DNA from 3 places in the Trichocoleus sp. ST-U1 genome. Region 1 is predicted to be linked to each of the others. Evidence: predicted binding sites of a transcription regulator. Region 1 holds the regulator's gene; each other region holds the start of a gene.
The links. Region 1 encodes NtcA, which controls nitrogen genes in cyanobacteria. Its sites were predicted from a motif close to TTTGTANNNNNNNNTACAAA; they were not measured.
Positions count from the first base shown of each region.

Region 2: NDA06_RS22625 (ChaB family protein) is a predicted target of NtcA. The motif match lies at 6,881-6,900, and genes of this name have one in related genera.
Region 3: NDA06_RS04150 (DUF4278 domain-containing protein) is a predicted target of NtcA. The motif match lies at 8,329-8,348, and genes of this name have one in related genera.

Region 1 covers NZ_JAMPJZ010000051.1:1,539-12,078, forward strand. The annotation lists gene hisB (imidazoleglycerol-phosphate dehydratase HisB) at 1-26, opposite strand, end outside; gene fabI (enoyl-ACP reductase FabI) at 180-956, opposite strand; gene ntcA (global nitrogen regulator NtcA) at 1,336-2,007, shown strand; gene NDA06_RS17500 (DUF3084 domain-containing protein) at 2,255-3,856, shown strand; gene NDA06_RS17505 (pre-16S rRNA-processing nuclease YqgF) at 3,931-4,335, shown strand; gene NDA06_RS17510 (DUF3146 family protein) at 4,392-4,655, opposite strand; gene NDA06_RS17515 (GTP-binding protein) at 4,931-6,337, shown strand; gene NDA06_RS17520 (ankyrin repeat domain-containing protein) at 6,664-7,296, shown strand; gene NDA06_RS17525 (mechanosensitive ion channel) at 7,372-9,132, opposite strand; gene NDA06_RS17530 (SRPBCC family protein) at 9,408-9,866, shown strand; gene NDA06_RS17535 (SirB1 family protein) at 9,878-10,540, opposite strand, start outside.
Region 2 covers NZ_JAMPJZ010000091.1:5,697-16,236, forward strand. The annotation lists gene NDA06_RS22590 (fatty acid desaturase) at 82-1,167, shown strand; gene NDA06_RS22595 (peroxiredoxin) at 1,402-1,956, shown strand; gene NDA06_RS22600 (WGxxGxxG family protein) at 2,205-2,525, opposite strand; gene NDA06_RS22605 (WGxxGxxG family protein) at 2,647-2,955, opposite strand; gene lpxD (UDP-3-O-(3-hydroxymyristoyl)glucosamine N-acyltransferase) at 3,126-4,175, opposite strand; gene NDA06_RS22615 (NAD(P)/FAD-dependent oxidoreductase) at 4,292-5,560, opposite strand; gene rd (rubredoxin) at 5,612-5,776, opposite strand; gene NDA06_RS22625 (ChaB family protein) at 5,992-6,783, opposite strand; gene NDA06_RS22630 (hypothetical protein) at 6,932-7,123, opposite strand; gene NDA06_RS22635 (SRPBCC family protein) at 7,542-8,129, shown strand; gene NDA06_RS22640 (pentapeptide repeat-containing protein) at 8,198-8,647, opposite strand; gene NDA06_RS22645 (ATP-binding protein) at 9,053-9,310, shown strand; gene NDA06_RS22650 (response regulator) at 9,466-10,540, shown strand, end outside.
Region 3 covers NZ_JAMPJZ010000006.1:46,046-56,585, forward strand. The annotation lists gene NDA06_RS04110 (P-loop NTPase family protein) at 1-173, opposite strand, end outside; gene NDA06_RS04115 (adenylate kinase) at 477-1,040, shown strand; gene NDA06_RS04120 (Mur ligase family protein) at 1,110-2,384, opposite strand; gene NDA06_RS04125 (hypothetical protein) at 2,549-3,247, shown strand; gene NDA06_RS04130 (AAA family ATPase) at 3,289-5,205, shown strand; gene NDA06_RS04135 (Uma2 family endonuclease) at 5,301-5,945, shown strand; gene NDA06_RS04140 (DUF1802 family protein) at 5,954-7,402, shown strand; gene NDA06_RS04145 (hypothetical protein) at 7,409-8,053, opposite strand; gene NDA06_RS04150 (DUF4278 domain-containing protein) at 8,487-8,912, shown strand; gene acnB (bifunctional aconitate hydratase 2/2-methylisocitrate dehydratase) at 9,361-10,540, shown strand, end outside.

The DNA of each region.
Region 1 (10,540 bases):
GTAAATTGGCGATCGCGTGCCTGCATCGCAGATGCTCACTCAAGAAAATAAAGTTAAGTTTATTATCCTACGTTACTGAGCATCTGGGAGACGCGAAAGCCTTAAAAATGCAAAATTAAAAATTAAAAATTAGCAGAATCTTTGCTTTTTAATTTTTAATTTTTAATGTTTGATTCTTTTTACATCCCCATAATCTCGTATCCCGCATCGACATACAGCACCTGACCTGTAATGCCACTTGCCAAATCGCTACACAAGAAAGCAGCCGCATTTCCCACTTCTTTCTGAGTTACAGTGCGTCGCAGGGGTGCTACTTCCTCAACGTGATGGATCATATCCAGGATGCCACCTACCGCCGACGATGCCAAAGTGCGGATGGGACCTGCCGAAATTGCATTCACGCGAATATTCTGTGGACCTAATTCAGATGCCAGGTAACGGACACTCATTTCCAATCCAGACTTGGCAATTCCCATGACGTTGTAGTTGGGGATCACCTTAACGCCGCCTAGATAAGTCAGCGTGACAATGCTGCCACCTTCTGTCATCAGTGGTTTTGCTGACCCAGCAAGTTGCACCAGAGAATAGGTACTAATTTCTAGAGCTTGGGTGAAGCCAGCGCGGGTAGTGTTGCTAAAATCACCTGATAAATCTTCCTTGTTCGCAAAAGCAAGACAATGGATCAGGATGTCTAGCTTGCCCCACTTATCGCGGATGGCGTCAAATGTAGACTGAATTTGGGTCTCATTCTGGACATCGCAGGGTAAAAATAAGCTGGGGTTGAGGGGTTCTACCAACTCTGCCACTTTTTTTTCAAAGCGGCCTCGGTCGTCTGGCAGGTAAGTCACTCCTAGATTCGCACCCGCTTGGTGCAGTTGCTGAGCAATCCCCCAGGCGATCGATCGATTGTTGGCAATGCCGGTGACAAGGGCGTTTTTTCCGGTTAAATCTAGCATAAATGTCGATTTTGAAGGCAATATTAGAGGATATCCGATTTAGGGGAGTATTCAAGATCGCGATCGCCCGGAGCAAGGCTGTCTAGTACGGGTAAGGAGCGTGCCTCCTTACTCACCATGCATCCCACCCGATAGCGCAGATACTGTCAAGATATCAACATTTTCCGTCATAATCTTACTTGCCTTGAGCAGGGAGAGAACTAAAGAAGGTAGCCGGGGAAACTACTTTAAAATTTTGTATCAAATAGCACAAAAACCGCTTGGAAGTCAGTTTATCTGTGTCTAATGTCAGAAAACTCTCATAGTTGTTTTGCTATGGTTAAAGTTCCTCCGACAGAAAGTTGCAGAAGTCTGTAGGGCAGCATTTAGGAAAAAGGAAGTGGCAGTGACGCAAGATAGACCGCTAGCAGCTGTGTTCCGTCAACTGGGAGGTGGGGCGTTTCCACCCGTGGTGGAAACTTTTGAGCGGGGCAAGACGATCTTTTTCCCAGGAGACCCGGCTGAACGGGTATACTTTTTGCTCAAAGGTGCAGTAAAGCTGTCTCGCGTGTATGAAGCTGGGGAAGAAATTACCGTGGCGCTGCTGCGAGAAAACAGCGTTTTTGGAGTACTGTCCTTAATTACAGGGCATCGTTCGGATCGGTTTTATCACGCTGTAGCATTTACGCCAGTGGAGCTGCTTTCGGCACCGATCGATCAGGTAGAGCAATCGCTCAAGGATAATCCGGAGCTATCGATGTTGATGCTGCGAGGGCTTTCTTCGCGCATTTTGCAAACAGAAATGATGATTGAGACATTAGCTCACCGAGATATGGGATCGCGCTTGGTGAGTTTTCTATTGATTCTGTGCCGTGATTTTGGCGTTCCTACCGCCAATGGAATTACGATCGATCTGAAGCTTTCTCATCAAGCGATCGCAGAAGCAATCGGCTCCACCAGGGTAACTGTCACCCGCTTACTGGGAGATTTGCGGGAGGAAAAAATGATTTCTATCCACAAGAAAAAAATTACGGTACACAACCCAGTTACACTGAGTCAGCAGTTTACTTGAAAACAGCTAGAGGCTCTCGTCAGGTTGTAGGTTAGGTTGTTGGTTAAAACGGCATGGTAGCGCGAGCAGGTTATCCAGTTTTAACATTTAGTCGGGAGTTGAGTTAAAAGGTGTCAGGTTTTAAGCGGATAGTTTTCAACCTTCCAACCTTTAACCTTTCCGATTTCACCTTCGATCTTTAATTCCTGTTAACCCTTTCTCTAGCCTGCGATGCGATAGGCTGTAACTGGAATGACTGTAGCAGACAATGACCGACAGTGCGCTCTTCCTGATTTTGTCTATTTTAGTGTTGGGAAGCGTCATCGCAACGGTAGGCGATCGCATTGGCACGCGCGTGGGAAAAGCACGCCTGTCGTTGTTCAATCTGCGTCCCCGCAAAACAGCTGTTTTGGTAACGATTCTGACAGGGCTAACGATTTCTGCCTCAACACTAACAATCATCTTCGCGACCAGCGAACAATTGCGGATTGGAGTTTTTAGACTCCAAGAAGTGCAGAAAAAACTCAAGACAGCAAGTAAGGATATTGCTAAAGCGAACGAGCAGAAACGGAAAACCGAAAGCGAACTTGCTAAAACCGCCGCCCAAAAAGAGCAAGTAGAGAAGGAACTCGCTCAAGCTCGCACCCAGCAATCTGTCGCTCAGCAGCGCTTAGATGCGATTAATCGATCTTTGGCAGCTGCGCTGGCTAAACAAGGCCAGACGGAGGCGCAACTAAATCAGACTCAAAGCGAACTGACCCGGGTTGCCAGCAGCTTTCAGCAAACCCAAAAACAGCTTACATCTGTCTCAGGGCAAGCCAAGACGCTACGTTCCGAAATCCAACAACTTCAAGCAGAACGCCAAGAACTCCTCCAGCAGCGAAATCAAGTCAGAGCTGAAATTACTGAATTCAAAGCGAAAGTGACTCAGCGCGACCAAAAAATTGCCCAGCAAGACCGAGCAATTAGCCAACGCGATGAGCAAATTCTCAAGCGGGATCAAGCCCTTGTCGAACTTGATGAGAAACTTGCTGCCTTTCGGAAGAGCCTGAGCGATCGCGACGAGCAAATTGCCCAGCGAGACAAAGCCTTATCTCTACTTGACAACAAAATTTCTCAACGAGATGAGGTGATTGCCCAGCGAGAAAATCGCCTTAAAGAACTCGAAAAACAACAAGCTTCCCTAGAGCAGGAAGTGGCAACCTTAGAACAGTATTACCAGTCTTATCAAACTTTGCGTCAGGGTAGTCTGGCACTGCTGCGCGGTCAGGTTCTGGCGGCGGGCGTTTTTCGTATTGTCGAGCCAGCCGCAGCCCGACAGGTCATTGAGCAGCTGTTACGGGAAGCGAATCGGACAGCGATTAAAGCGACCCAACCCGGTCTCAACAAGGTGGCGAACGAACGGGTCGTGCAAATTACAGAGGCACAGGTCGAGCAACTGATCAACCAGATTCAGGATGGTCGAAACTATGTAGTCCGAGTTTTTTCGGCTGGTAACTATGTCCAGGGAGAAAAGCAGGTACAAGTCTTTGCAGACGCCGCACCCAATCAAGTTGTATTCCGCACTGGTGAAGTCGTAGCAACGACATCTGCCGATCCTTCAAACATGACCGACCAACAAATTCGGCAGCGGATTGACCTGCTGCTTGGAGCATCCCAGTTCCGAGCTACTCGCGCGGGGATTTTGGGCGATACAGTTCAGGTTGGCGATAATCGAATTGTTAGCTTGATTCGGTTTATCGAGCAGTTGAAAAAGCACAATAAGCCGATTTCTCTGAAAGCGGTCGTGGCTGAGGACGCCTATATTGCCGGACCCATGAAATTAAATTTGGAGGCGGTTGAAGACGGAGAAGTTGTGGTCAGGATGTAATTTATTAGTCATTAGTGATGAGATGATGACTAATGGCAATTAACCATTTGTAAATTAGCGATTAGCCAATTCAGATGATTTTAGGGTTCGATCCAGGGCGCGATAAGTGTGGTTTAGCCGTAGTGGGGAAAGACAATTCTCTGCATTACCACCAGGTTGTACCAGCAGAAGCAGCGATCGCAACGCTCCTTGAGTTGTGTGAAAAATTTCCGATTGATACTCTAGTGATGGGCGATCAAACCACTTCCAAAAGTTGGAAAAAGAAACTTCAGCAATTTCCAACGTCGGTGCCAATTGTCCTGGTAGATGAGCGCTACAGTACATTGGAAGCACGCGATCGCTATTGGCAAATGTACCCTCCCCAAGGTTTAGGACGCCTGATTCCCCAAGGGATGCGGAGTCTACCCCGACCAATCGATGACATTGTTGCCATCCTCCTCATCGAAAGATACATGAAGCAACGAGAGACGAGGAACTAGGAAACTCTGTCATTCTTAACTTTCTTAATTTAAACTGAACTCAAAACTCAAAACTTTTAAAGTTCCGCCCGGATCGTAAACGCATAGTCCCCTCCAGGCTCTAGCTGGTAATCTTTCTGTTCTAAAAATCGACCCAGAGGTTCCTGAATTAAAGCGCGTCCCAAAGAAGGTGTCACCGACAATTGACCCTGTCGGAAACACCACTGGAACTGCCATTCATATTCTGCCGCCGTGACTTCCCCTGCTAGAAAGCCCCGTTGCCAGGAAAGATGGGTAATTCGGACGTGGGCAGTAGTTTGAGGTAAACGCTTAGAACTCACAATCGCTGTGCCGATCAAATACCTTCATTCAGCAACAATACTAAACTTATTGCGATCGCCTTCGAGATAACATCATTCTCACAGCTGATACTGAGCTGGCACGAACCGAGTAAAAATATCCCTCTGGATATGGAAAGTGCCAGACTAGATCGGTATTGACTAGGATGAAAGAAGAGTAACATCTGAGCAAAAAAGGTGCAATTTTGAGTCGTTTATCGTCTGACCGAACCCCAAATGCCAGCCAGTTCCCTTCACAAACCCCGGACGCGACAGATTTGGATCGGGAACTAGATAACGCCATTTTGAGCTTTGATGACATCCAAGCAGAACTGAATTACAAAAAGGCGCAAAATGCTCTGCGAGACTTGGTAGATAACCTGGATCTCACTCCTCAAGAGCGGACGGGACTGGAATCCGAGATTAATGATTTGGCAACGATGCTGGAGAAGCTAGATCGCTCAGTCGTCCAGATTGCCGCCTTTGGGATGGTGGGACGGGGTAAATCTTCAGTACTAAACGCCTTATTAGGTCAGAACGTGTTTGAAACGGGACCACTTCATGGCGTCACCCGCACCCATCAAGGTGCCAGCTGGCAACTGACTCAGGAGAATGAGGCGGGAAGCGTCAGCGATATCCTACGAGTCACGCTGCCGAGTGCGGGCAATTCCCAAATCGAGCTAATTGACACCCCTGGAATTGACGAAGTAGACGGAGAAACCCGCGAAACCTTAGCCAGACAAGTTGCCAGACAAGCAGACTTGCTGCTGTTTGTCATTTCGGGCGACATGAACAAGGTGGAATACGAGGCGCTATCGCAATTGCGGGAAGTCGGTAAACCGATGTTGCTGGTATTTAACAAAATTGACCAGTATCCGGATGCCGACCGGATGGCGATTTACCGCAAAATCCGGGATGAACGGGTGCGGGAATTGCTCTCACCAGATGAAATTGTGATGGTCGCCGCCTCTCCCCTGGTGGCGCAGGCGGTTCGCCGTCCTGACGGAACGAGGGCAGTGCAGCGACGACCGGGAACGCCCCAAGTTCTGGATTTGAAGCTGAAAATTCTGGAAATTTTGCACCGAGAAGGCAAGGCTTTGGTAGCGCTCAACACCATGCTGTATGCCGATGATGTGAACGAACAGATGATTGCTAGGAAGATGCAGATTCGCGATGAAAGTGCGAATCAGATCATCTGGAAAGGGGTGATGACGAAGGCAGTTGCGATCGCCCTCAACCCGGTCACGGTTGTCGATCTCCTCAGCGGTGCCGTCATCGACGTGGCAATGATTCTCACCTTATCTAAACTCTACGGCATCCCCATGACCCAGCCGGGAGCGGTGGGACTGCTACAAAAAATTGCCATCAGTATGGGCGGAATTAGTGCTAGCGAACTTTTGGCAACTTTGGGACTGAGTTCCCTGAAAAGTCTCTTAGGACTCTCCGCACCCGCAACGGGTGGGGTGTCTTTAGGTCCCTATCTATCAGTTGCCGTGACTCAGGCAGGTGTTTCAGGGGTTTCTTCTTACGGGATTGGACAAGTCACTAAGACTTACTTGGCGAACGGCGCTTCCTGGGGTCCCGATGGCCCAAAAGCCGTGGTAAGTCGCATTCTGACTTCACTGGATGAAGCCTCAATTTTGAATCGGATTAAGAATGAGTTGAGTGCAAAGTTAGTGAATTAAAACAAGCGATCGCTCTTTTTAAAAACAAGCGATCGCTTGTTTTTTATTACTTGAAATTCATCTAATTCGATTTATAAATACATCGATCAGTGCAACTGATCGATGTATTTTATTTAGCTCGAATATACTTATAATAAAATGCTTGTTTTGTGCATGTTAAAGTCATAATATAGTAATTGTATTTGTCTGACTAGACGTTGTAGTTGGAGCGCGGAGGACAATGTCCTCTGCGCGAGTTCCAGAAAAGGTACTAAAAAGCAAATCAAAATATAGATATTATAAATAAATTGTAAACTCTCTTTTTTCCAACCTCTATAGCAAAAAGAATGGAAGATAAGTCTTTATTAGATGATATTAACCAAGCTTTCTCAGCCTTCAAAAAGCCTTTGATCATCCCTATTCTTCCAAAAAAGGGAGTTATTGAGGGTGAATATTTAGCGATTCAGCGAGATTTTGGTGAAGTTTTAAAAGATGAAATGAGCGACGAGCAATGCTCAATGATGATCTGTGATTACTCGCTCATTTCGGATGAAGCTTTGTGTTACTTTCTCCCCAGGCTAGCCAGAAGTGTTTTGCAAGAGAGAGGTTTTTCAGACTTATTTTGCAGCCGAATTGAAAAAATCAATGAGATTTTCCTAAATCGAGAGCAAAAAGCTATACTGAATCGCCTTATTATTACCCTTAAAGATATTGAAAAAGAATTAGAACTAGAGGAAAAGCATGAACTAGAACAGTCTTGGGCAGACTGGGAAGAGTCTTTAGGACAAAGTCAGAATGAAAATGACAAACTCTTATTGGCTATAGCTAGAAACAATATTGATGAGGTTAAAAGCTTAATTAACCAAGGGGCTAATGTAACAGAACAAGACAAGAATGGAAACTCACCCTTAGATATTGCCAAGTATAAAGGACACACCAAAATACTTGAGTTGCTCAAGCAAGCAGGTACTAAGGAATGATGGTGCGTGAGGAACATTTGAAAAGGGTGGACACGGATGCCCACCCTACGTTTAACTGACCAAGAAAATTTGTGATTAGCGAGGCGTTTTATCTTCTTTAAAGGATGCCAGCCATTCGCGGACTTGCCCAGCTGCAACATCGCGGCTACCCAACCCGAAAGCCAAGGCGATCGCGACAGCGATCGCTCCCAATAGCAATCCAAAAGCTAAGTTAACGATATCGCTAGCAATTCCCATCTGTTGCAGCGCCATTGCTGAAACCAGGGCGATAATCGCAATCCGAGCAGTTTGTCCGAGTATCCGCGCTTGGCGAGTACCGGAACTGGTAATCAAGTTAAAGGCGAGGTTCGCGAGATACAGACCAATCGCAAACACCACCAAACCGGCGAGAATGCGACCTAATATCACCACAATGCCGCTGACCAACAGAGTCAGCGCCGGAATTTGCAGAATATTGGTTGCTGCTACTGTCGCAAACAGCATAATGCCAACCAATACCACAATCCCGGCGAGTTCTGACGGGGTGCGGGTGGGAGGCGTCGGTTCCTGAAGGATAGTTTCTTGTCCGGTAGGCGGTATCTGTGCCTCTGGAGCCGGAGGTAGAATTGGCGTGGCGCGGGTGTAAGGCTTAGATTGGAGTCCCAGCCAGTAGAAAATATTGTTGAATCCGATGCTGGTGAGGATGTTGGTGACTAACTCTGAAACAAAGTGTCCAACTACATAAGCGATGCCGAGAATCAACGCCGCTGTAAAGATTAGCGGAATCGCGTTGAGAATCTGGGTCAACATGGCGATCGCTGGAACCGAAATTGCCGCAATTCCCAAAGCATTGAGAGCAGCGATCGCGGTGGGGATTAAAATCAGAACAAAAACAATTGTCCCGATCAGCCAAGAAAGCGTTTGTCCGCCGGTTGCCCGTGAAATTCCAAATCTCGCACCCAACCGATCCGTTCCGGTTGCTGTCAGCAGATTCGTAACAATCCGCCGCACCACCTGCGCCAGCAACCAACCTGCTGCACCGATGACGATAGCCGTCAAAATATTCGGTACTGCTGCCAAAATTTGATTTAGCAGGTTATTAACCGGACCCAGTGCCTGCTGTAGCTGTAGGGCATCTAAGATCAGCGGTAAAAATAGCAAAAAGATGAACCAGTACAGAGCGTTGCCTAAGGTATCGCTCAGAGAATACTGGTTTGTCCTTGGCGTCGTACCCCCTGGCGTCGTATCCCCCGGTGCCGTACCTCCCGTTTGTTCGCCCAAACGTTCGTCTAACCGCAGCGCCCGCAGTCCCCGCGTTACCACTAGCTTTGTCAAGGTTGCCAGTACCCAGGCAATTCCTAACAGAATCGCTGCACTGACCAGTTTGGGGATGAACTGAGTAACTTGCTCTAACAGAGTGTTAAGAGGGCCAGCAACCGCTGTTAGTTTTAACGTCTGTAAACTAGCAACGATGGCAAAGAGCATAATCAGCCAGAACACCACGCTGGAGATCCATTTCTCCACAGGTGGCCCTTCTTCAGCCCCTTGGCGACCCGTAATCCAAGCTGCTAAACGATTATCGATGTTTGTGCGATTCAGCAGTCCTCGCACCGCCGCCGCCGCCAGTGAAGCCACGATCAAGCCAACGACTAACGCTAGGATCGCCTTAATCAGATCCACTAGCGAATTGCCTAGGTTGAGACCCAGCCCTGAGATAATACTGTCAACCGAAAAATTATTGGTTGCGGGAGCGGTTTCAGCCGCCGGTACGGGTGTACTCTGCGCTAACAACCCGTTCAACCTGAGTGGCACCTCTCGAAAGAGAGTGAGTGTAATTCCTTGCCAAGTTCCATTCATGGTGTTCTGAGTTAACGTCGGATGGGCAAATATACAAAAGTTACGCTGCTAAGCAGGAATCGCCAAGACTTATCCTACACGCCGATCAATTCTCTAGCTGCTGATTGGAAAATAAAAAACTGACTAAAACAGGATGAGATAGATATAGACCAACGTTCTCAGTTTTTAATCTATCTTTATAGATAAATAAGGCGAAAAAATCGCAAATATCCGACTTTTAGCGGTGCTTCCCGATTTGCGTTTCTGTAGCGTTCGCTTCCAGTAAGCTGTATAGTATGTCTCCTACTGAAGTTTTCGAGCAATCTATCCAAATCAATGCTAGTGCAACGGTGGTTGAGCGCTGCATTACCGATCGTGTCTTAATGCATCGATGGCTGAATCCGGCGTTGCGGTGCGAACCAGTCGGAGAGTGGCGAACAGATGTGGGGAGTCAAAGTCGGTTTATTATTCAAATTCCCTTATTGCAACCCACGCTCGAAACGGTGGTTGTGGAGCGAGAACCAGGGCTAATTGTCTGGGGATTTGAAGGATTTTTCAAAGGACGCGATCGCTGGGAATGTCAGCCAGAGGCAACGGGAAAGGGCACACGCCTGCTGAATCGCTTTGAGTTTGAAATTCCCAGTCCTTTCGTGCGTTGGGGTTTTAATACCTTCGCCGCTGCCTTGACGAAAGCCGATATGCAAGCTCAATTGCGACGTCTCAAACGAATCGCAGAAGAGATGGATCGCGAATAAGTAGCGAATAACTAATAGATATCTTGTTCGATTTGTGTCAGTAATTGGCGAATCACGCCAGCATCCTCCGCATTGGGAAGTATCGCTAGATAAATGTTTAAATCTTGGGATGCTTCTGACCAGCGTCCCATTTGGAAGTAGAGAAGACCGCGATCGCGCAATTCCATCGGTGCATCTGGGAACAACAGCAAAATCCGTTCCACTGTGGCAAGTGCTTTTTGTAACTCCTGGCGGTTCAGGTAAATCATTTTCAGATTTGTCAGCATCCGCGTCAAAAAGCGCCGAGAACTCACGGGTTCTACGAAAGTCGCTTGCAGTTGCACTGACTGTTGGTAAATCTTCGCAAGTCTATCTCTGCAATCTTGCTCAAACAGAATCTCGCCGCGATGGAAGGCATCCACGAAGATTCCTACATCCTCAAACTGTGGGCGAATCAGGAAATGCCCCGGCATCCCCACCCCAACCATCGGAAAATCAATGCGTCGTGCAATCTCTAAATAAACTAGCGCTAGGGCGATCGGGATGCCAGTGCGCCGATCGATTACATCATTTAAAAAGCTATTGCGGGGATCGTAATAGTTCTCGTTATTTCCAGTAAAACCTAAGTCGTCGTAAAGATACTGATTGATAGTTTGAATCACCCGCAGGGGATATCGTTGGGCAGGTAGGCGTTC
Region 2 (10,540 bases), on a different contig from region 1:
TCTTTATAGCGTTAATTGCACTGATGGCGCGGCTGTAGAATAATGCCTTTTGGTCTACAGTTACGTAAAATTGGAAACTTTGTGCAATCTAAGCTCATAGAGTTAAATAATCCTGTCGAAGAAGAATTATATTTGGGTGACTCAGAACCCCCCTTTACCCTTCAAGACTTGAAAGCCGCCATTCCCCCAGAGTGCTTTGTGCCCTCCACCAAGCGATCGCTGTTCTATTTTCTAGTGGATGTAGGGATAATCGGCATCCTCTACGCGATCGCTAGCTACCTGGATTCCTGGTGGTTTTGGCCTGTATTTTGGTTGGCGCAGGGAACGATGTTCTGGGCGTTGTTTGTCGTCGGACACGACTGCGGTCACGGTTCTTTTTCCAGAAAAAAATGGGTAAATAACCTGATTGGGCATTTGGCACACATTCCCATCCTCGTGCCGTATCATGGGTGGCGTATCAGCCACCGAACTCACCACAAAAATACCGGCAACATTGACACGGATGAAAGCTGGTATCCCGTTACAGAAAGCCAGTATCGAGAGATGCCCGGGTATGAAAAATTTGTCCGCTTTAATGCCTTAGCCTTACTAGTGGCTTATCCGTTGTACTTGTTTAAAGGGACTCCTGGAAAGCCTGGTTCTCACTTTCTCCCCAGTAACCCTGTGTTTCGACCCTCAGAAAAATGGGATGTCATCACTAGCGCAACCCTCTGGACGCTGATGCTGGGTTGCTTGGGCTGGTTAACTTATCAGTGGGGCTGGATGTGGCTGGTCAAATATTATGTAGGCCCCTACGAGGTTTTTGTCGTCTGGCTGGCATTGGTAACATTTCTGCACCATACCGACCCGGATATTCCTTGGTATCGTGGGAAAGACTGGTATTTTCTCAAGGGTGCCTTATCTACGATTGACCACGACTATGGGTTTATCAATAATATTCACCATAATATTGGCACCCATGTAGCTCATCACATATTCCTCAGCATTCCTCACTACCACCTGAAGACAGCAACTGAGGCGATTAAACCTATTTTGGGCAATTACTACCGAAAATCCGAGCGGTCAGTTTTCCAAGCCTTCCTACGCTCTAACCCTTCTTGCCATTTTGTAACGGATACAGGGGCGAAGGTCTACTACAAATCTAAAAAAGAACTCCAAAAAGACTAATACAGTCATTTCCTGAGTTCGCAGTAGAGGCGCAAAGTTTTGCGCCTCTACTTGATTAAAATTTTGATGGTTTGATTCCAAACACGCTTAACCCTTACCTCTCCGTTCAATGAACCCTTCTGGGCTAGCCTGACAGACTGCGACCCCCATTAACCAGGAATAGTCATATCAGATAAAAGTGGAGAGCGAATTAAAACTGTAAACTTATGTTAAGTTCAGTTTTCGCTTTTCATCATGAATTCCCGTCGCATCTTCCTCAATACTCTATTGGCAAGTTTTTTCGCCCTCATCACCTGGTTGAGCATTACACCATCAGCGGCTGCACTTGGCGGCAAGCTGCCCACGGTAAATCAATCGGCTCCAGAGTTTACCCTGCCAACGAATACCGGCGATGGCGAAGTCTCCCTCTCCGATTACCGGGGTCAATGGGTGGTTCTCTACTTTTATCCCCAAGACTTCACCTCTGGTTGCACTCTAGAAGCCCGCAGATTTCAGCAAGACTTGCCGAAATACCTGGATAAAAATACTCAAATTATTGGCGTCAGTGCTGATTCTGTTGATTCTCATGCCAAGTTCTGCGATTCCGAAAAGCTGAAGTTTCCACTGCTGGCTGATACAGATGGCAAGGTGAGCAAAGCTTACGGTTCTTGGATTGGATTTGTCTCGATGCGCCACACCTTCATTGTCGATGCACAGGGAGTGCTACGCGAGACATTTACAGGGATCAATCCTGCAATTCACAGTAGCGAGGTTTTGGTACGTCTAAATGAATTGCAGGCAGCATCCTAAAGCGGCTAATGACTCAGCAAAGCCGTGAAAATCAACATCGTTTGTGCAAGCTGATCATCGGTAATCGGCAATAAGTTCTTGTCAGTATTCCCGATAAGCTCATGCACATTCAAGAGGATTGCTATATTAGCAAAAAGCATAAATAACAAAATTCCTGATGGATATTCGTCTCCACCAGGAATTATTAAAGTTGTTTCTAAAACGTAGTTGTCAATGTTACGTAACTACGGCGAAACTTGTGTTGTACTTTACCGACGATAAGTAGAAGAAGTGGCTTCATTTGGGTCGCGGTAAGCTACACGGTCGTCGTGTTTACGACCAGCTAAACCAGCTAAACCAGCTAAACCCAGCAGTCCTAACCAACCCCAATTAGAATCGCGATCGCCTTCATAATCGGCGTTGTTTACGCCTTGACTCGGAGCAGTGGTGGTGGTGTCGGGAGCTGTATTGGTGGTACCGGGAGCTGAACTATCGGTCTGGGCGGAAGCAGGTAGGGTCATGGGAACCAAAGCGACGCTAGCTGCAAGAACACCAGCACTCACCAATTTGGACAAGTTTGAATTTTTCATGTTTAAATCTCCTGTTCTTATGTTTCCAATCGATGGATTTCCAACAGGACGACATCCAGCAAATTGGTTTTAAAAGTGACGGACAGACAATAAATGTCTATGAACAAGCTGTTAATCAGCTTTAGCGGCGATAAGTAGAGGAACCGACTTCGTTGGGATCGCGGTAAGCGGTCGTTTCGTGATTCTTACGACCTGCAAGACCTGCCAAACCAGCTAAGCCCAACAATCCTAACCAACCCCAATCAAAACCGCGATCGCCTTCAGTATTTGTATTTGTATTGTCTACGCCTTGGCTAGGAGCTGTATTGGTGGTACCGGGAGATGTAGTCGTATCAGTCTGGGCAGAAGCAGGTAGGGTCATGGGAACCAGAGCGACGCTAGCTGCAAGAACACCAGCACTCATTAGTTTAGACAAGTTTGAATTTTTCATGGGTGAATCTCCTCTTTTGTTACTCTTAATTTATACGAGTATCAAGAGAATCCAAATCCCTCTATAGCTGGAAACTCCTGCTTGTGTTTGTTATCACTCAAGAGATAGAAAAAGCCTTTTACAGGAGATGAATATATACGGCTTTAGCCGTATATACATTTCTGTAAATTTTATTTCTTGTCTCCTAGGTGTCGTTGTAGCTGCCTGAGAGTTTGATACATCTCCGGGAGACGATGGTAGATGGCTGCTGCTTTTAGGAATACTTTGTGGGGAATCGCTGGGACGCCAGTAACAATGGCACCAGGTTCAATATCATTGTGGATGCCTGCTTTGGCAGTAGCGATCGCGCCATCTCCAATATGCGCTTGATTCGCAATCCCTACCTGTCCGGCTAATAGCACGCGATTGCCGACAGTAACGCCGCCTGCCATCCCTACCTGTCCGGCTAAGGCGCAGTTGGAGCCTACCTTACAGCCGTGACCGATATGCACCAAGTTATCAATTTTGGTGTTGTGGGCGACGCGGGTTTCCCCCACAGCGGGGCGGTCAATGGTGCTATTGCAACCCACTTCGACGCCATCTTCCAGAACAGTGTAGCCAGACTGCTCCATTTTGAACCAGCCAGTCGGAGTGGGGACAAACCCAAAGCCTTCCGCACCGAGGACAGCACCGCTATGAATGACGCAATCTGCGCCGATGCGGGTGCGTTCGTGAATGGAACAATTAGCGTGTAATACCGTGCGATCGCCTATCTGCACGTCTGGGTAAATGACTACATTCGGGTGAATGATGACAGCATTTCCAATCTCTGTACCCGCCTCAAGGACTGCATGAGCGCCGATGTAAACATCTTGACCAATTTTGGCGTCGGGATGAATGACTGCTGTGGGATGGATTGCTGGCCCTGGACGGAAGGGTTTATAGAAAAGCGCGATCGCGGCGGCAAACATTAATCGCGGATCGGATACCGCAATCCAGGCAATTCGCCGCTCAGATGCTTGTGCTTGTAACTTTTCATCCGGCGGTAAAATTAAGGCACTGGCAAAGGTTTTTCCCACAAAAGCCGCAAATTTCGCGCCCTCTATGTAGCTGAGTGTGCCAATGGCAGCCTCATCGACGGGTGCTACTCCCGTAATTTCCGGGTTGCAATCTGTATTTGAGGTCAAACTATTGCAGGCGGCAGTAGTACCCAGTTTTTCGACAATTTCGTGAAATTTCATCGGCATATTCATGGACAACTGTAAATGAATTGGCAGCTATACAAGAGATTCATCAAGTATTCGCACCGCCAAGACACAATTAAAAATTAAATTTTTGGGTTTTTAATTTTTAATTTTTAATTTTTAATTTCTTCGTTGCCCATTGCCTGACCCGCTAAGTAAGCAGTCGTCCAGGCACTCTGAAAGTTAAAGCCACCCGTGACGCCGTCAATATCGAGGATTTCTCCGGCAAAGTAAAGTCCCGGACAGATGCGGCTTTCCATTGTCTTAAAGTTCACTTCCTTTAAGTTGACGCCGCCACAGGTAACGAATTCTTCCTTAAAGACACCCTTCCCCTGAATTTGGTACTTACCCTCGGAAAGTTCTTGAATTAGCTGATTGAGAACTTTATTAGATAATTCCGCCCAACGCTGTTCCCCACTAATCCCCACAGCAGCAATTAAACTCTGCCAGAGGCGTCGAGGTAAGGGCAGCGGACAACTGGTAGAAATGGCGCGTTGGGGCAATTGGGACTTGACCGCCAAAAGCATTTCCCGCAGCTTTTCCGGGTTGTACTGGGGTAGCCAATTAATTTGCAACGTTGTTCGATAATTGCAATCGTGCAGCATTCTAGCTGCCCAAGCCGACAGTTTCAAGGCAGCAGGGCCACTCAAACCCCAGTGGGTAATCAGTAATGGTCCGATTTGTTCTAACTGAGTTTTACCGACACCCAAACGCAGACGCGCACTTTCCACGCTGACTCCGGCTAAATCTTGCAACCGGGTGTCGGAAATCGTAAAGGTGAATAGAGAGGGAACGGGTGGTTCAATCGTGTGTCCTAAAGTTTTTGCCCAGCGGTAGCCTTGGGGATTGCTGCCGGTAGCGAGGAGAATGCGATCGCACTTGAAGATCTCTCCTGACTTCAACTGGATCTCAAAGCCGGTGTCGAGTGGTTGATTCAATGAAGTCACTTGCCGGAAAATCTTATCAACAGGTGTTCCCCTGCGAATCTGCACTCCAGATGCCCTTGCTGCCTCAAACAGACAATCCACAATAGTTTCGGAACTATCTGTAATTGGAAACATCCGTCCATCCGGTTCAGTTTTCAATTGGACGCCGCGATCGCTAAACCAAACGACTGTATCTTTAGCTTGGAAACGACTAAAAGCCCCCCGAAGTGCTTTCCCGCCTCTGGGGTAATATTGCACTAAACCAGCCGGGTCAAAGCAAGCATGAGTAACATTGCATCGCCCGCCGCCAGAAATCCGAACTTTAGATAAGGGTTGTCGTCCTGCTTCTAACAAAATTACTTGCGCCTGGGGATAAGTTTCGGCACAGGTAATTGCACCAAAAAACCCCGCTGCCCCACCGCCAATCACTACTACTTTTAAAGGTTGCACAATCAAGCTATTGCCGATTTTACGGAATATTTTCCGTACAGATGCGATATCATCTCCCTACCCGTCGTATGGTTCAAAATCCCCTTTTGTGGCTCCACACGTAGGACATACCCAGTCTTCCGGGATATCTTCAAATGCCGTACCCGGTTGGATACCGCTATCTGGGTCGCCTTGTTGTTGATCGTAGATGTAGTTGCAAACTGTACATATATACTTCTTCATTATCGCTCCTCAACATTTGCCTATACATAATACTAAAAGCCGACGTAATCGAAATTACATCGGCTTTTGCAGAACCCATTGTTCATCTTCGAGAAACTTAAGTTTTGAGCCAAGGACTATCGCTGAATCGCACTTGCCTTAAGCCGAATCAAAAGTTTTGAAACCCACGCCAGCAGGTTAATTCTCTTGTAGACGCATTTTCAACCGCCCAGTTGCTACAGCTTTGCTTTAGCCTTCGACCAAAAGCCGTGTTCATCTTGTTCAAATTGATCAGAAACAACATCCCAAGCATGATGGTCAGCTTTGGATTCATCGCCAGAGTCTTCTAGCGCTTTGTTGTAATTGGCGATAAATGTCCTTTGAGCATCCTCTGAGAGGTGAGAACGAACTTCCGGGGACAAATCGCTAGGACTTTCCAGTTTCCCAGCGCGTTTGCGGGGTAATGTGGTTTCGCTGGTATGCACTTCTTCGCCACCAGCACTTTCTAGCAGCAGCTGAATTTCACCGGATTGATTGGCAGAGACTTCTACAACTACCAGAAAATCTCCAGCTTCGACGCGAGTTTGATAAATGGCAGCTTTGTCTTCTGGCATTCCCAAAGCGACCAAAGCAGAAACTAAACCAGCGCCCGCTGCACCCGCTAAAGCACCACTCGCTGCACCCAGTAACGCCGCACCAATGGGTCCTGCCGCGACGACTGAACCTACAAAAGGAATGAACAGCACTCCCACACCAGTCAGCAAGCCAAGGGCTGAACCAAACAAGGAACCAAAGATGCCGCCGCTTCTCAGCCCGCCTAAAATCACATCTTTTTTGGTGATGAATCCAGCAATGCGAGTTTCGGAATGAAAGTTTTTGCCGATTACTGAAATATCGTCGCGGGAAATCCCCCGATCGAGCAAGCGGTGAATCACTTTCTCAATTTGTTCGCGTTCTTTGAAAACGGCTGAGATACTGCGTTCTACTGTGGAAACACTTGGCTGTGTAGTTGGGTTTGTCGCGGTCATTCACTTCTCCTGAAATTTGTTTTTTAATTTTTGTTAATTTCTCTTGGAGAATAGCGAACATAACAATTCCAGCGAATCGCCCCGAAGGTTGATATTAAATGTATTTAAAGATACTAAATGACTTAACAAACTTTGAAAAAGAAAGCAATTATCGGCGAGTGCGCTGAACGCCGTAAGTAATCCCACTCGCAATTGAAAGCAAAATTAATATCCAGATAACGCCGCCAGGGATGAACGTGAGAATTCCAAATCCTCGCAACAGATACACCGCAATTGTCAGCCCTACAACACTGGCAAAAATAGAAGAAATCAGGGTTTCAGGGTTAGGAGTTTGGCTCACAGACTCGACCAAATAAATGGTTAAAACAGAATATTGCCATCGGCTACGTCCGCCCAAGCTGCGAATGCCGCCGAGGATACCAGCAACCAAGGTAAAGAGAACTAACGCCCAGATGACGTAGTCAGGAAGCTGCTTCAGAACGCCCGATCCTTTCAGCACCCCGATAATCGCTGTAATCACTAAAGCAATGCCAGCGATACAACAAAATTGCGGTGCCTGGGTTGGGAGAGCAACTCACGTTCCTTGGCTCCTGACATGCTTGAGGAATTATGGTCATCATTGTTACATACTGAGTTGCTGAAACAGCGATGTAGGATCAAATTAGGAGATTAGCCAACATACCTTGCCTTCCACGTCCGAGACAACCTGTGTTAGCTTGACATCGAATTACTATTGATTGAGGAGTAGCTGAGTCAGTATGAGTATACTTTTTCCGTCGGACTCGATGGATGCCGCCTCAGACTTGTCGCTGAGCAAGAGATACTCAACGGCGCTTTTGCAAGGTGAGATTTTGATAGAAACGCAATTGCGTTCTACTTGGGGGGGTGCTGTTACTGCCCAAATGTATTTGCCAAACGAGCGATCGCTCGTTTGGCAACAAGTGACAGACTATCCCCGTTGGGTGCAATATTTCCCAGATGTTACTCACTCTGAGGTACTGCACTCCAACGTCTCCTCGCCTGTTGGCTTACCGGAAGGGACGAGTTCCAAGAGTGTTTACCAAGTTGCCACGAAAACTTTCCTGTTTCTCAGTCTTCAGGTTGAGGCTTATCTGAGTGTGTCTGAGATCGTGCAGCAGGAAATTCATTTTCGCTTGGAAAAAGGTACTTTTACCGATTTCTGTGCTGACTTAAGTTTGCAAGATTACGAGAATGGCACTTTGCTCACCTATACAGTAAAAGCAACGCCCAATATCCCGGTGCCGTCAATTTTCATCGAACAGGCAATGCAACTAGAATTGCCTGTGAATATGCGAACTATGCGCCAGGTGATGTGCGGCAGTTAAAAGAGGCGATCGCGTTTAGTTCTAAATGCACCTAAATTATCGGGGATAACGATACCAGGCAGAATCCTTCATCGGATATCTGTCTGGTATAAATTAGCACTGTTTAAGTCAGCCCCAAGCAAGTTGGCATTTTTCAGCTTGGCACCTGTCAAGTTTGCAAATCTCAAAGTCGCTTTTTGCAGGTCAGCACCTTCTAAGTTGGCATCCGTTAAGCGCGTAAATCTTAGGATGGCATTTTGTAAGTTAGCGTTTCTGAGCTGGGCGCGATCTAAGTCCGCTACGTATAAGTTAGCACCAGCCAGATTGGCTCCGGTTAGGTTGGCTTTCCTTAAGTTAGCCCGTTGCAGGTTCGCTTCTCTCAAGTCGGCACCGCTTAAATCAGCACCGGAAAGGTCGCACCCTACGCATTCTTTCGTTTCCAGCAATCGTTTGACGTGCCCCATATTTGCCGCTTGTACGGGCGTCGCCAGCGATAGCGGCACCGATAAAGCGGCGGCAACCAGTATTGTGAGTTTCATGACGTTTTTCGCCTCCTAAGCTTATTATCCAGCGAGGCGTTATCTCTGAGGAGAAAGAAAACCGCCACATTTGTCTATCCAATTGGGTTGGTTGAATCATTTAAAACTGTTTCTTATATGACGTTTGCAATAAACATTGAAAATTTAATAAATTTTTAATACTAAAAATACAAACAAAAGTTTCGGTTATCAAAAGCTAAAAAATTTATAAATTCGTTACGCTTCTTGACGATTTGGTGTAATTTTAAATAAGGAAAAATATCTTAAAATCTATACAAAGGTGGATTGCTTGCAGTCCAGATCAAGGGCAAAAAAAGGAACCCTTTAAAAATGCGGTTAGGAATTGGTAAATCCTCTTGATTAAAGGAAGTTTATAAACCCATCTTCAGACGCGAGGCGATCTAATTGCGGCAAGTTTTAATTAACTTACTTCGCAATGCAGTCAAGTTTACAGAAATTGGCGTTATAACTTTCAAAGTGGGCTACCAAACGGAGAGAACCCAGTTTCAGGTGGAAGATAGAGGAATTGGTATTGCACCGGATGCAAAAGGAACGGGATTAAAATTGGCAATTCGCTGTCAATTAGTTCAACTGATGAGTGGCGCATTCAAAGTCAAGAGTACCCTCCGCCTGCCAAGGAAATCGCAGACTTGCTCGATCTAGGCAAGGAAAGACGATTTTAGAGGCGTCGTAGAGCGATCGCTTACCTTGAGGGGTTGGATCGGCAGTTGATTCCGTATACTACCCATTTTGTCAATTCGGTAAGGTTTTAAAGAGAAACAAGTCTTATAGTTCATTACAGAATTTAAGAGGTATGAATGAGTGTTGATACGGTTGAAAAAGGAGTTATCTTAATCGTTGATGACACTCCTACCAATTTGGGAATGCTGTTCGATTTCCTGGCTCATTCCGGCTTCCAAGTTTTAGTGGCTGAAGATGGCGAAAGTGCAATTGAAAGCGCTGAATATGCTTCACCCGACCTAATTTTATTAGATGTACTCATGCCCGGAATAGATGGATTTGAAACTTGCCGCCGCCTAAAAGCGAATCAAGTAACTCAAGATATTCCCGTAATTTTTATGACCGCTCTGAGTGAGACAGTGGATAAGGTCAAAGGGTTGAATCTTGGGGCGGTAGATTATATTACTAAACCGCTCCAGCATGAAGAAGTTTTAGCCCGTGTCAGTATCCACCTGCGCCTGCGTTGCTTGACCAAAAAACTGATAGATCAAAATGTACGTTTAGAACAGGAGATATGCGAACGCAAACAAGCAGAAGCAGAACGAGAGCAAGCATTTATAGCGCTTCAGGAAAGCGAAGCTCGATTTAGATGCTTGGTGGAATCGAATATTATTGGGATTATTTTCGCAGATTTTCGGGGCAATATTACCGAAGCGAATGATGCCTTTCTACAGATGGTGGGATATGAGCGGGAGGAACTGCCAACGGGAGGTTTGCGTTGGGATGAAATTACTCCGCCCGAATATCGCCATTTAGACGAAGACGCGATCGCACAATTCCTCAGTTCTGGCAATTGTACTCCCTACGAGAAAGAATTTATTTCCAAAGATGGTCGTCGCGTTCCAGTGATGATTGGTGCAGCGCTGATGGAACCATCTCAACCAAACGTTGTCGGTTTTGTCCTTGACATCACCGAGCGCAAACAGGCAGATCGGAAAATCCAAGAACAAGCGGCTTTGCTTGATATTACAACCGATGCAATTCTCGTCCGAGACCTGAACAACCAAATCCTATTTTGGAACAAAGGGGCTGAACGTTTGTACGGATGGAAGACAGAAGAAGTTTTTGGTAAGAATGCTAATCAACTTTTATACAAGGAAATTTCACCACAACTCCAAAAAAATCAGAATATTCTTGCCCAAGAAAACGAGT
Region 3 (10,540 bases), on a different contig from region 1:
AGGAACTGAATCACTAAAACTGAGGTTCCTTGACCGGCAATTCGCAGCGCTTGCGCCATCACTCCGGTAAAAAAGCTGCGGTGAGCGCCGGTAAAAACTTGCACCAGTCCTTCAATGGTGGGGAGCAGGCGACGATCTGAATGAAGCGCTGGGGTTTCTAGCTGGGCAACCATAAGGCGAAGTTTAATCGTGAGGAATCTTGAAGAGCGAATCGCTTGCCCCAGAAAAGTTTGGTTAGCAAACGATATGTAGTGTATTTTTTTATTTTGCCTCATAATCAAACACTAGATATATCTATCCGTCAAGCCCGCTAAGTGCTGACTATCCTGTATTAGTTGTTGTATTAGTTCTTGGCTTCGTCAGTCTCGCTAAGCGCCCGAACAATGGCAAAATAGCCAGCATAGGCTTGGTTGAAAGCTGGATCAAAGTTCAGCTTCCGGCGATGCTTGATTCAATCACAGCAGGAGCAAGGTGCCGTGAGACTGATAATTCTAGGAGGGCCTGGGGCAGGTAAGGGAACGCAGACTGCATTGCTATGCAGTCACCTGGGGATTCCTGGAATTTGCACGGGCGACATTTTGCGGCAAGCGATCGCATCCCAATCTCCCCTTGGTATCCAAGCACAATCCTATGTAGAAAAGGGTGAGTTAGTGCCCGATCGCCTAATGATCGAATTTATGCGCCAGCGTCTCCAACAGCCGGATATTAAGGGTGGATGGCTGTTAGATGGCTATCCGCGTACTGCTTTTCAAGCAGAAGAATTAGATTTTTTGTTGGAAGATTTGGGGCAACATCTAGATTGGGCAATTTGGCTAGAGGTACCAGAATCAGTGTTGATAAGCCGTTCCTTAGAGCGATCGCGTCCAGACGATCAACCAGAAATCGTACAACGCCGCCTCGAATTATTCCAAGAACGCACGATTCCCATCCTGGAATACTACGAACATCGCCAACGGTTGTTGACTGTCAACGGAAACCAAACCCCAGAGCAAGTACAGCACGACATTTTAGGCAAAAACTTGGCGGCGAGTGCTGACTAAATACAGGGATTCTTCCTGTGCGTTCCTTTGCGTTTACCTTAGCGTTCCTCTGCGTTGAAAATACAAGTATCAGCTGGATGCAGCAGAGCAGTTTTGCTCCAAAAAATGACCCAGTAAATACAGTGAACCGCACAAAACTAATAAACTTTCTGGGGAAATCGCCGCTTCTAATCCAGCCGTGAGATCCGGGTAGGTGCGACAATCGGCTAATTCTGGGCAGATATTTTGAGCTAGGGTAGCTAAATACTCTGGATCGGCGGAACTATGATCCGGGACGGGGACTAAATACAAGCGATCGCCCTTTCTGAGTAATGCACTAAAAATATCCGCATGATCTTTCGTAGAAAGCATCCCCATCACCCAATGGATCGGTGATTTTTCTAAGGTATCGACATATTGACGCAATGCGATTGCGGCGGCTGGATTATGGGCACCATCGATCAATAACTGATGATTTTGCCAACTTGTCCACTGAAGACGCCCAATCCATTGAGTTTTTGCCATACCAGAAGCGATCGCTGCTTCTGAAATTTCCCAACCTTGGGAGGAGAGAATTTGGAGAGATGCGATCGCTAACGCCGAATTATTCAGCTGAAAATCTCCCAACAACGGCAAAGGATACTTGATCCCCTGATACTCCACCCTTCTTTCTTCCCCTTGCGTCTGCGTCTTCGCGGTTCCTAACTCCACCGCCGGTTCAGCCCAAACAACCGGACAACCCAGTTCAATAATCCGCTGCTGTACCACCGCCCTTGCCTCCTCTGGCAACTGTCCCACGACAGCAGGACATCCCGCCTTGAGGATACCGGCTTTTTCTCTAGCAATATCCGCTAAAGTAGGGCCAAGGTTCTGCCAGTGTTCTCGACTGAGAGAAGTAATAATTGTGACGAGAGGATTAGGGCATACATTCGTCGCATCCAGACGCCCTCCTAAACCCACTTCCACCACCGCTACATCTACCTGAGCTTGAGCAAAATACAACCAAGCGGCGGCGGTGATGACTTCAAACTGCGTCGGTGACTCTTCATCTGGTTGGATAGCTGCTTGGACTTGTAGCAGCAATTTTTCTAGCGTTTCCAGAGATATCGGCTGTTCGTTTAGACAGATGCGCTCATTCCAATCCACTAAATGAGGGGAAGTATATCGCCCGACGCGATAACCTGCCTCAGTCAGCACTGCGGAAAGGTAAGCACAAACTGAGCCTTTACCATTCGTTCCAGCGACATGAATCACTGGTACTTTGTGGTGCGGATTGCCCAAATTTGCCAATAATTTTTGAATGCGCTCTAAACCGAGATGAACACCAAAGCGCTGAAACGGTTGAAGAATTGAGTTGATATCCACAAGCCACCAGATACTAACTTTTTTTTAACCAAACTTAATGTTTTAGTAAATTGGCTTTTTTTCCGTGTCTCATCGCAATTTGCTTGAGAGTGACGGGAACTATAACTTTGGTTAGATTGAATGGGAATACTAATTGTAGATCGCAATTATCTGGAATTACTGAGATGACAACCAAAGAAAAATCAAAAGATACCGCTAAAGGGTTAAAAGGTACGGAAGCTCAGGCTAAAACTCGCGTGCTTCTTGCTTTGTGGGATTTAGGAGGAACCGATGAGGAAGTTAAAAAAGGTGAATTAACTGAAAGAGTTAAACGGACGAACGAGAAGGCAGGGGACTATCAAGGCGTTTTTGAACAGTTGCAAACATCTGGAGCGATCGCTATCTCCAAAAACAAAATATCCCTGTCTGGCAAAGGCGTTGAGATGCTTGGCGAGGGATTGAAAAACGCTGATTTTCAGTTTGACAGCCAACTTGGGGCAAAAACTGGCAATGCTTTGTTGAAATGGCTTAGAGAGACGGGAACGCCTGTCAATGGGGCTACAGCTACATCGAGTAAGGCAACCGAGAAAGCGATCGCATCCTACGACGAGTTTAAGCCTGTAGCGTTGGATATTTACGATCGGCTTAATCGGAATTATAACCTGGACAATCTGGTGCCGATTTACCAGATTCGGCGAGAGATTGGGGAACGGGTAACGCGATCGCACTTCAACGAGTGGCTGCTGGAAATGCAAGCTAACGATCTTGTCCAACTCATAGGCGGCGAGATGACAAACATCACACCTGATAAAGCTGAAGACTCCATCAAAACTGAACTTGGCGCAGTACGCTATTATGTCAAGCGCCTAAGTTCTAAAAATTGACCTAAATCCTTTTGTAAATTCGTTACCTCACACAATAAGCCATGACTAACTCTTCTGTTTCCTCCACTGAAGACCTTAACGCTGCTCTTTTGAGTCAAAACCCGTTTGCTAAGCCTCCTAATCTTAATGCCACTGATGTTTGGGGTAAGAGTTTCAGTGATGTTGAAACTCTTAATGCCCATGCTTCTAATGCAGTTTTTCAGGCACTTGAGCAAATTAGTGCTGGTCAATACTCAACAACTTCAATAGTCATCTCTGCTCAGGACGGAACGGGTAAAACTCACATTGTTAGCCGTATCCGCCATCGTCTACAAGTTCAGGGTGGTGGATTGTTTGTCTACGCTGGCAAATATGGTGATCTTTCCCAAATTAGGCAAGGATTTCAACGAATCTTAGCCGAAAGCCTTGGGAAGATTGGCTCTCAAGAGGTGACACAATGGCAGGAACTAGCAACAGAAATGACTAATCATGCTTTAAAAGCTGTCAAACCAAACCCTAAATTTTTTTCTCCTAAACAATTAGTTGAACGATTTAAGACTAGCAAGCCCCCTCAAGTCAAGAAGTTTGTAAAGGATTTAACAAAAGCCTTTCCGAAAGCTAAAGATATTAACGATCCTGATATTGTCAAAGCGATTTTCTGGACACTTTCAGATGAAGAATCACTTTATGCAACCAAATGGTTAGAGGGTCAAGAACTAGCTCAACAGAAATCTATTGAATTAGAATTACCTACCCAACGTCAATCTTTTGATGCAGTTCTGCAAATTCTAGATTTGATTAGTGAATACAAGGAACTCGTTATTTGTTTTGATGAGTTAGATACGCCTGAGGCCTACGATGCTATTAGTGGTTTGCACATAAGCCAAATTGTTGCTGGCTTAATCAAAGATATGTTGCAAAACCTCAGTCGTGGCCTGATTTTGAGTGTAATGATGCCTAATCAGTGGAGGGATAAAGTAAAGCAGCTACCTGGTGGGGTTTATAATAAGGTTTCTGCTCAGGGAAATCCTATTGAATTAAACTACATGGACGGAGAATCTATTGTTGAATTAGTTACTTTGTCCTTAAAAAATTATTACGAAGTACGAAACTTAGTTCCTTCTGATCCACTTTATCCATTTACGGAAAGCCAACTCCGCAACCTTGGCAAAGAAAAACCGACCATTAGAGAGGTTTTACATTGGTGCAAAAAGAACTGTCATCCTCCGATTGTAGGTCAGGTTGTAAAAGAAGACGATCCAGTCGAAACTGCTTTTACAAAAGAGCTTGAGCAAGAGCCAGAAAATTACTTGGATGATAATTTCCAACTTGCTGATGCTCTTTTATTTGGCTTTCAGACATTCATTGGACAAACAGTAGAAAGAGTAACCATTGAAGAGGTTACAGATAAAGTCTGTAAAAATAAAACTGACAAGCACCTCAATTTCAAGATAATTGGCAAAGAAAACGGACAACCTGTAAGAATTGGCGTTGCAGTTCTTCAGTATGCTGGTGGTGTCTCATTATCAACAGGTTTGGGCAAGCTGAATGACTATAAAAAATTTGATTTGACTAGAGGTTGTTTAGTTCGTTCCAGGGCTAAGAAAATGACTAAACCTATGGAATCGAAGTATCTTGAACCTCTAATCAGAGAAAAAGGTGGAGAATTTGTGGAACTCAAAGAAGATGAGATAAAACCTCTAATAGCTATTCGTGCTGTTCATCAAAAGCGAGAGGTGGACTATAAGTTAAGTGAGGCTGAAATTATTAAGTTCATCACTGAGAAAGGGGCTGAAAAAATGCTAGGTGCTAGTAACCCTTTGCTTAAAGAGATTCTCAGCGATCCATCTTATGAGGTGCCTACGGATATGATTGAAGAAGAACCCATAGTTTCAGAGGAATCTATGACGGCTGATGTATCTGAATCAGACAACATGGAAGAGGGAATCAACACCTTGCTCAGCAAAATTAATGTTTGACTTCCGCATCACCTGATAATAAATATATTTTGAAAAAGTCAGTAGAGTATCCATCTGACCTTTTCAAGATATGTCTAATCAAAACAGAGAAATCTATGAGTACCATGCGGACAAAACTACCGACTGATACTTGGGTTGTAGCTACATGGGATGAATTTATCCAAACCATTGAAGATCCAGCTTATCAAAAAGCTAAAGGCTACTACTACAATGGACGAATGAGGGTTGAAACTATGTCAGTAGGTCCCGATCATGCAAAAGATAACGGGATTATTGCTATTGCTGTCACCTTATTCGCCGCTCTCAAAAACATCCCACTGAATTGCTTGGATAACTGTAGCTACCGGAAAACAGGTGTTCGAGAGTGCCAACCTGATGTATCTTATTACATCGGAGAAAAAGCGCAAATGGTACCAATAGGAACGGCGATCGCTAATCTTGACATTACTCCACCGCCAGATATAGCTATTGAAATTTCTGACAGTACCCTAGCTGATGATAAAGGCGAAAAACGCTTGCTTTATGAAGATATAAAAGTGGCGGAATATTGGATAGTTGATGTGCAACAAGCCGAAATAATTGCTTTTGAAATAATCTCTAGTGGGGGTAGTAGAAGAATTACCCAATCTCAAATATTACCAGGTTTAGAGATGGCAATATTAGAAGAGACTTTACGGCGCAGCCGTCAAATGGCACACTCTCAAGTTGTGGCTTGGTTATTAACTCAATTTCAACCATAAGATGAAGTATGTCGCCAGTCACTTCCGTCAGCATTGATACTGCTTTAAGACTACCAGCGCCAGACATTGAAGCGTTAATTCAAGGGAGAGCGATCGCAGCTACGCCTCGGACATTCATTGATCCGGGGCGACAATTTGCCCTCTATCCTGCTGATGCTTCGATTAACTTGCTACCAACCAATCAACAATATCGCCCGAATTTTTTGTCTATTGCTCAAACTGTATGTTCTCAGTTAAAGCCTGAAACAGTCACAATTAAAGCTTGGGCTAAGTGCGAATTGTGCCAAATTATAGATAATTCTGAAGCGTTAGAAGCTTTATCGAGGTTGACAATTTGGACAGAAGAAGCATTGCAGCAAATTCTATCTCAACGTCCTTTTATTTTTCTGGCATATTTGCGAGTCTATCCGCTAACTCAGCCGATTGAAGTTCCAGTAAATCCCAAGGGTAATTTCGTTTCTTTACCGAATCCCCTGACTGTTACAGAATCTTCGCCTGTATTGAGCGATCGCCTCTTCTCCCAACGCCGATACCAGCTAGAAAATCGACTACCGCCATCGCATCCAGAATTGGAAGAGTTGCAGAATGCGATCGCTCAGATGTCTATCACTGATCCAGCATCTGAGAAATTAAATCACTATATCAAAACATTTTTAGGTTGGGCAAACGAACAACCTATCCAACAGCTTGATCCAGACCTTTCTTGGATTAGTACAATCAATGCTTTGGGCACTGCTACGACTGGCGGTAATTACGAAAAAGGCACAGCTTTTGAACAAATCGTCCATAAAAGCCTAGCTTTTTTAGGCTTTGGTGTTGACCCCAATGCTAAAGGCGGTGCAGGTGGTATGGACTTGTACTGTATAAAGCCTTATCCGTTAGTAGGAGAATGCAAAGCAGGTAAGAGTATCCCTGATGGTACAGTTGAAGAATTAATCAGAATTGGGACAAGACATCTGGGTGCAGATGGTTTTCAAGTAGCTGTTAAGTTAATTATTGGTCCTGGTCAACCGACACCTAATCTTCAAAAATCAGCCGAAAAGTTTGCTTTTGGAATCAGCATCATTAATCCTATGACTTTACAAAAGCTAGTTCAATTACAAGCTAAATTTCCTGGCTCAGTCAACCCAATTGAGCTAAAACCGTATTTAGTGCCTGGACAAATTGACTATAGGATCGATGAATATATTCAAAAAGTTGAAAGTAGTATTCGTCTGCGATCGCATCTAGTCCAGCTTGTAAAAAATTACCTGCAAAACACAGGTTTAGATAATGCTGGTGTTGAAGCTTTACATGGCGCATATTTTGGCTCCCATCCTCCTCAGCCATTAAAAACTGAGGAAATGCACGATATTTTGATTGAGCTTTCCTCACCTTTAACGGGATACTTGGGGCGAATTAAGGGGAGTGATGGGAGCGATCGCTTCTATTTCCTCCGTGACTTGCCAGCCGCATAAGTCTTATCAGCCAGGACAATTGCAGGTATTAGTTGTATAGCATCTTTGGCGACTTCCTCTCTTCTTTCCGTTTCTGTCGTAACAGTCTCCATCGTCCCGACATTCTAATTTTTCCTCACAAATGGTATCGCGGGGAAAAACTCCGACATCTTTTACAGAAACTTCGGCTGTAAAATTGCCTTGTTCAATGATTCTTTCTCCTTCTTTAATTTCATACTCAAACTTATTTTCGCCTTCCAAAACTGCAAAAGTACGAGTTTGATGGCTATTTCCCAAACTCAAATCAACGCCTTGAGAATATTGCCCTTCACTGTAACCTCTGCTCGTGTAGGGATAAGGATTACTCTTCATGCCCTGAGTCACGTTTCGGATTGTCACTTTCCTTTTAGGTGCGGGTGGAGTTGATTTGGAAACAAACTGAGCTTTTCTGGTGCCCGGATTCATCACAGTTCCCGGACATTGCCCGACATATTCAACTCGCTTAAATTGAATTTCATTGACATCGAAATTATTGCCGTTACTTACCAGGAACTCCGCCCCGTTTGCATTCGCCCGATTCACAAAAACCACAACCAGCACGAAAGCCGCAATGATTAGAAAGGCAGTTCTTTTGATTACAATCTGTAACGCGGAAAAGCTTTTGAGTTTCATAATTTTTCTTGGCACTACTAAAACAGACTTCTTTATCCTTCCTAGGAGGTAGATAAGGTTTAATACTTCCGATAGAAGATTATCGAATATTTTTAGTGTCGTTGATTAACCATTGATTGTTTCCCGATTTGTACAGCGGCTTGTCGCTTCTCCCAGCAACTGAATCAGGTCAAGCAGTTAGCCTCAGCCGCCGAGGAAGTAAGTTGGACGACTTCCTGGCGATCGCTCAAAAAATTTTCTTAAAATCTCTTAAAAATTGACACTTTAAAAGGAAAAATGTAAAAATAGATACAGAAATAAATTAGCTAGTTCACCACTGACTGAGTATTCATAGCCGTCAGTGGCTCTGGGGAATAAAAGTAGAGCGCGATCGCGAAGCAGCGTGCCTTGCTTAGTAACAAATACTCAGGAAACTCAATCGGAGGCGAAACTTATGAAACTCTCTTATCGCGGCGTCAGCTACGAAAAAACTTCACCCACGCTGGAAGTAACCGAAAGCGAGATTGTGGGGAAGTATCGGGGACAGACTTACAACGTTGCATATCCCAGACATATTGCAGTTCCCGATGCAATTGTTAACTTGAACTACCGGGGAGTCCCCTACTTCATCGGCAAAACCGGCACGACTAGGGATGCTCTAGAGAGGCAAATCTCATGTGAAGGGATGGCATCTCTAGGCGATCGGAAATTGCCAACCGATACAAGTCGGCGAAAAGTGTTGGATAACGCCGCTAAAAGTCACTTAGCGAATATCCACCGCAGCTTGGAACATCGGATACAAGTCGCTAAAGCCAAAGGTGACGAAAATCTAATTCGCCTTCTAGAAGCAGAGTCGAAGCAACTGACATTGTGCCTCTAGGAGTTTCCAGAATATCTGGCTGTGCTTGCGGTTGAGTCAGCAGTAATTGCTGACTCAACCGTAAAGAGTGAAGGAGCGCACTCCTCCCCCTTTAGGTGTAAAATCTTATCTAAGCACGAAATCTTCAAAGCTGAAGACGACGGATTCCTGGTTTATAAAGCTACGTGGGCGATAGAGAGCGATCGCCCTTTTTTTATGGGAATGTATCCTGCCAGATCAACCGTTACGGGTAAGGGTAGTTGCAGCGAATCCTACAAATTTTATTCCATTTTTTCACAATAATTAATAAAGTTGATCTGCGACTTAAGCAGTAGCGCCATACCTTGTGTTGACTTCTAACTATCGAGGGCAAAAGCGTGTGAATCGCATCCTCCCGATTGAGAACACAAAAGCGATGTGATAAAAGCGCTACCGCCCCCAAATTTTGCTGAGATTAGGAGACTTGAAAATGCTTGAATCTTATCGTCAACACGTCGCTGAGAGGGCGGCACTCGGAATTCCACCACTGCCGTTGGATGCCCAGCAGACTTCTCAATTGTGCGACTTGTTGAAAAATCCTCCAGCGGGTGAAGAAGAGACGTTGTTGGAATTGCTGCGCGATCGCATTCCTCCAGGCGTCGATCCGGCTGCTTACGTGAAAGCTGGCTTTCTCACCGCTGTCGCCAAAGGCGAAACCATCAGCCCTTTAGTGACTCCTATCTATGCAGTAGAACTGCTGGGAACAATGGTAGGCGGCTACAACGTGCAATCGTTGATAGATTTACTCAAATCTGACGATGAATTGGCATCAGCCGCCGCAACAGCTTTAAGCAAAATCATGCTGGTTTATGATGCCTTCCACGATGTCTTGGAATTGTCCGAGACGAATTCCTATGCCAAGCAAGTCATTGACGCTTGGGCGGCGGCGGAGTGGTTTACCAGTCGCCCCACCTTGCCAGAAGCGATTACCGTCACCGTCTTCAAGGTACCGGGAGAGACGAACACCGACGATTTATCTCCCGCAACCCACGCCACAACCCGCCCGGATATTCCCTTGCACGCCTTGGCGATGCTGGAATCTAGGCAACCGGGAAGTTTGGAAACGATTGTCGAGTTGAAGAAAAAAGGGCATCCCGTAGCGTATGTAGGGGATGTCGTAGGAACGGGTTCCTCCCGGAAATCTGCGATTAACTCCGTTTTGTGGCACATCGGGCACGATATCCCCTTCGTACCGAACAAGCGGGCTGGGGGATATGTATTAGGGAGTGCGATCGCGCCGATTTTCTTCAACACCGCCGAAGATGCCGGTGCATTACCCATCCAGTGCGATGTCACCCAGATGGAAACCGGCATGGTAATCACCATTCATCCCTACAAAGGTGAAATTACCAACGAATCTGGCGAAGTGATATCCACCTTCAGCCTCAAACCCGATACCATCACCGACGAAGTACGCGCAGGCGGACGAATTCCCCTCCTGATTGGACGCACCCTCACCGATAAAACCAGAATTGCCCTCGGATTAGTAGAACCCAGCCCAATCTTCATCCGTCCTCGACCGCCCATCGATACCGGCAAGGGATTTACTCTAGCGCAGAAGATGGTCGGGAAAGCTTGCGGACTCAATGGTGTGCGTCCCGGCACTTCCT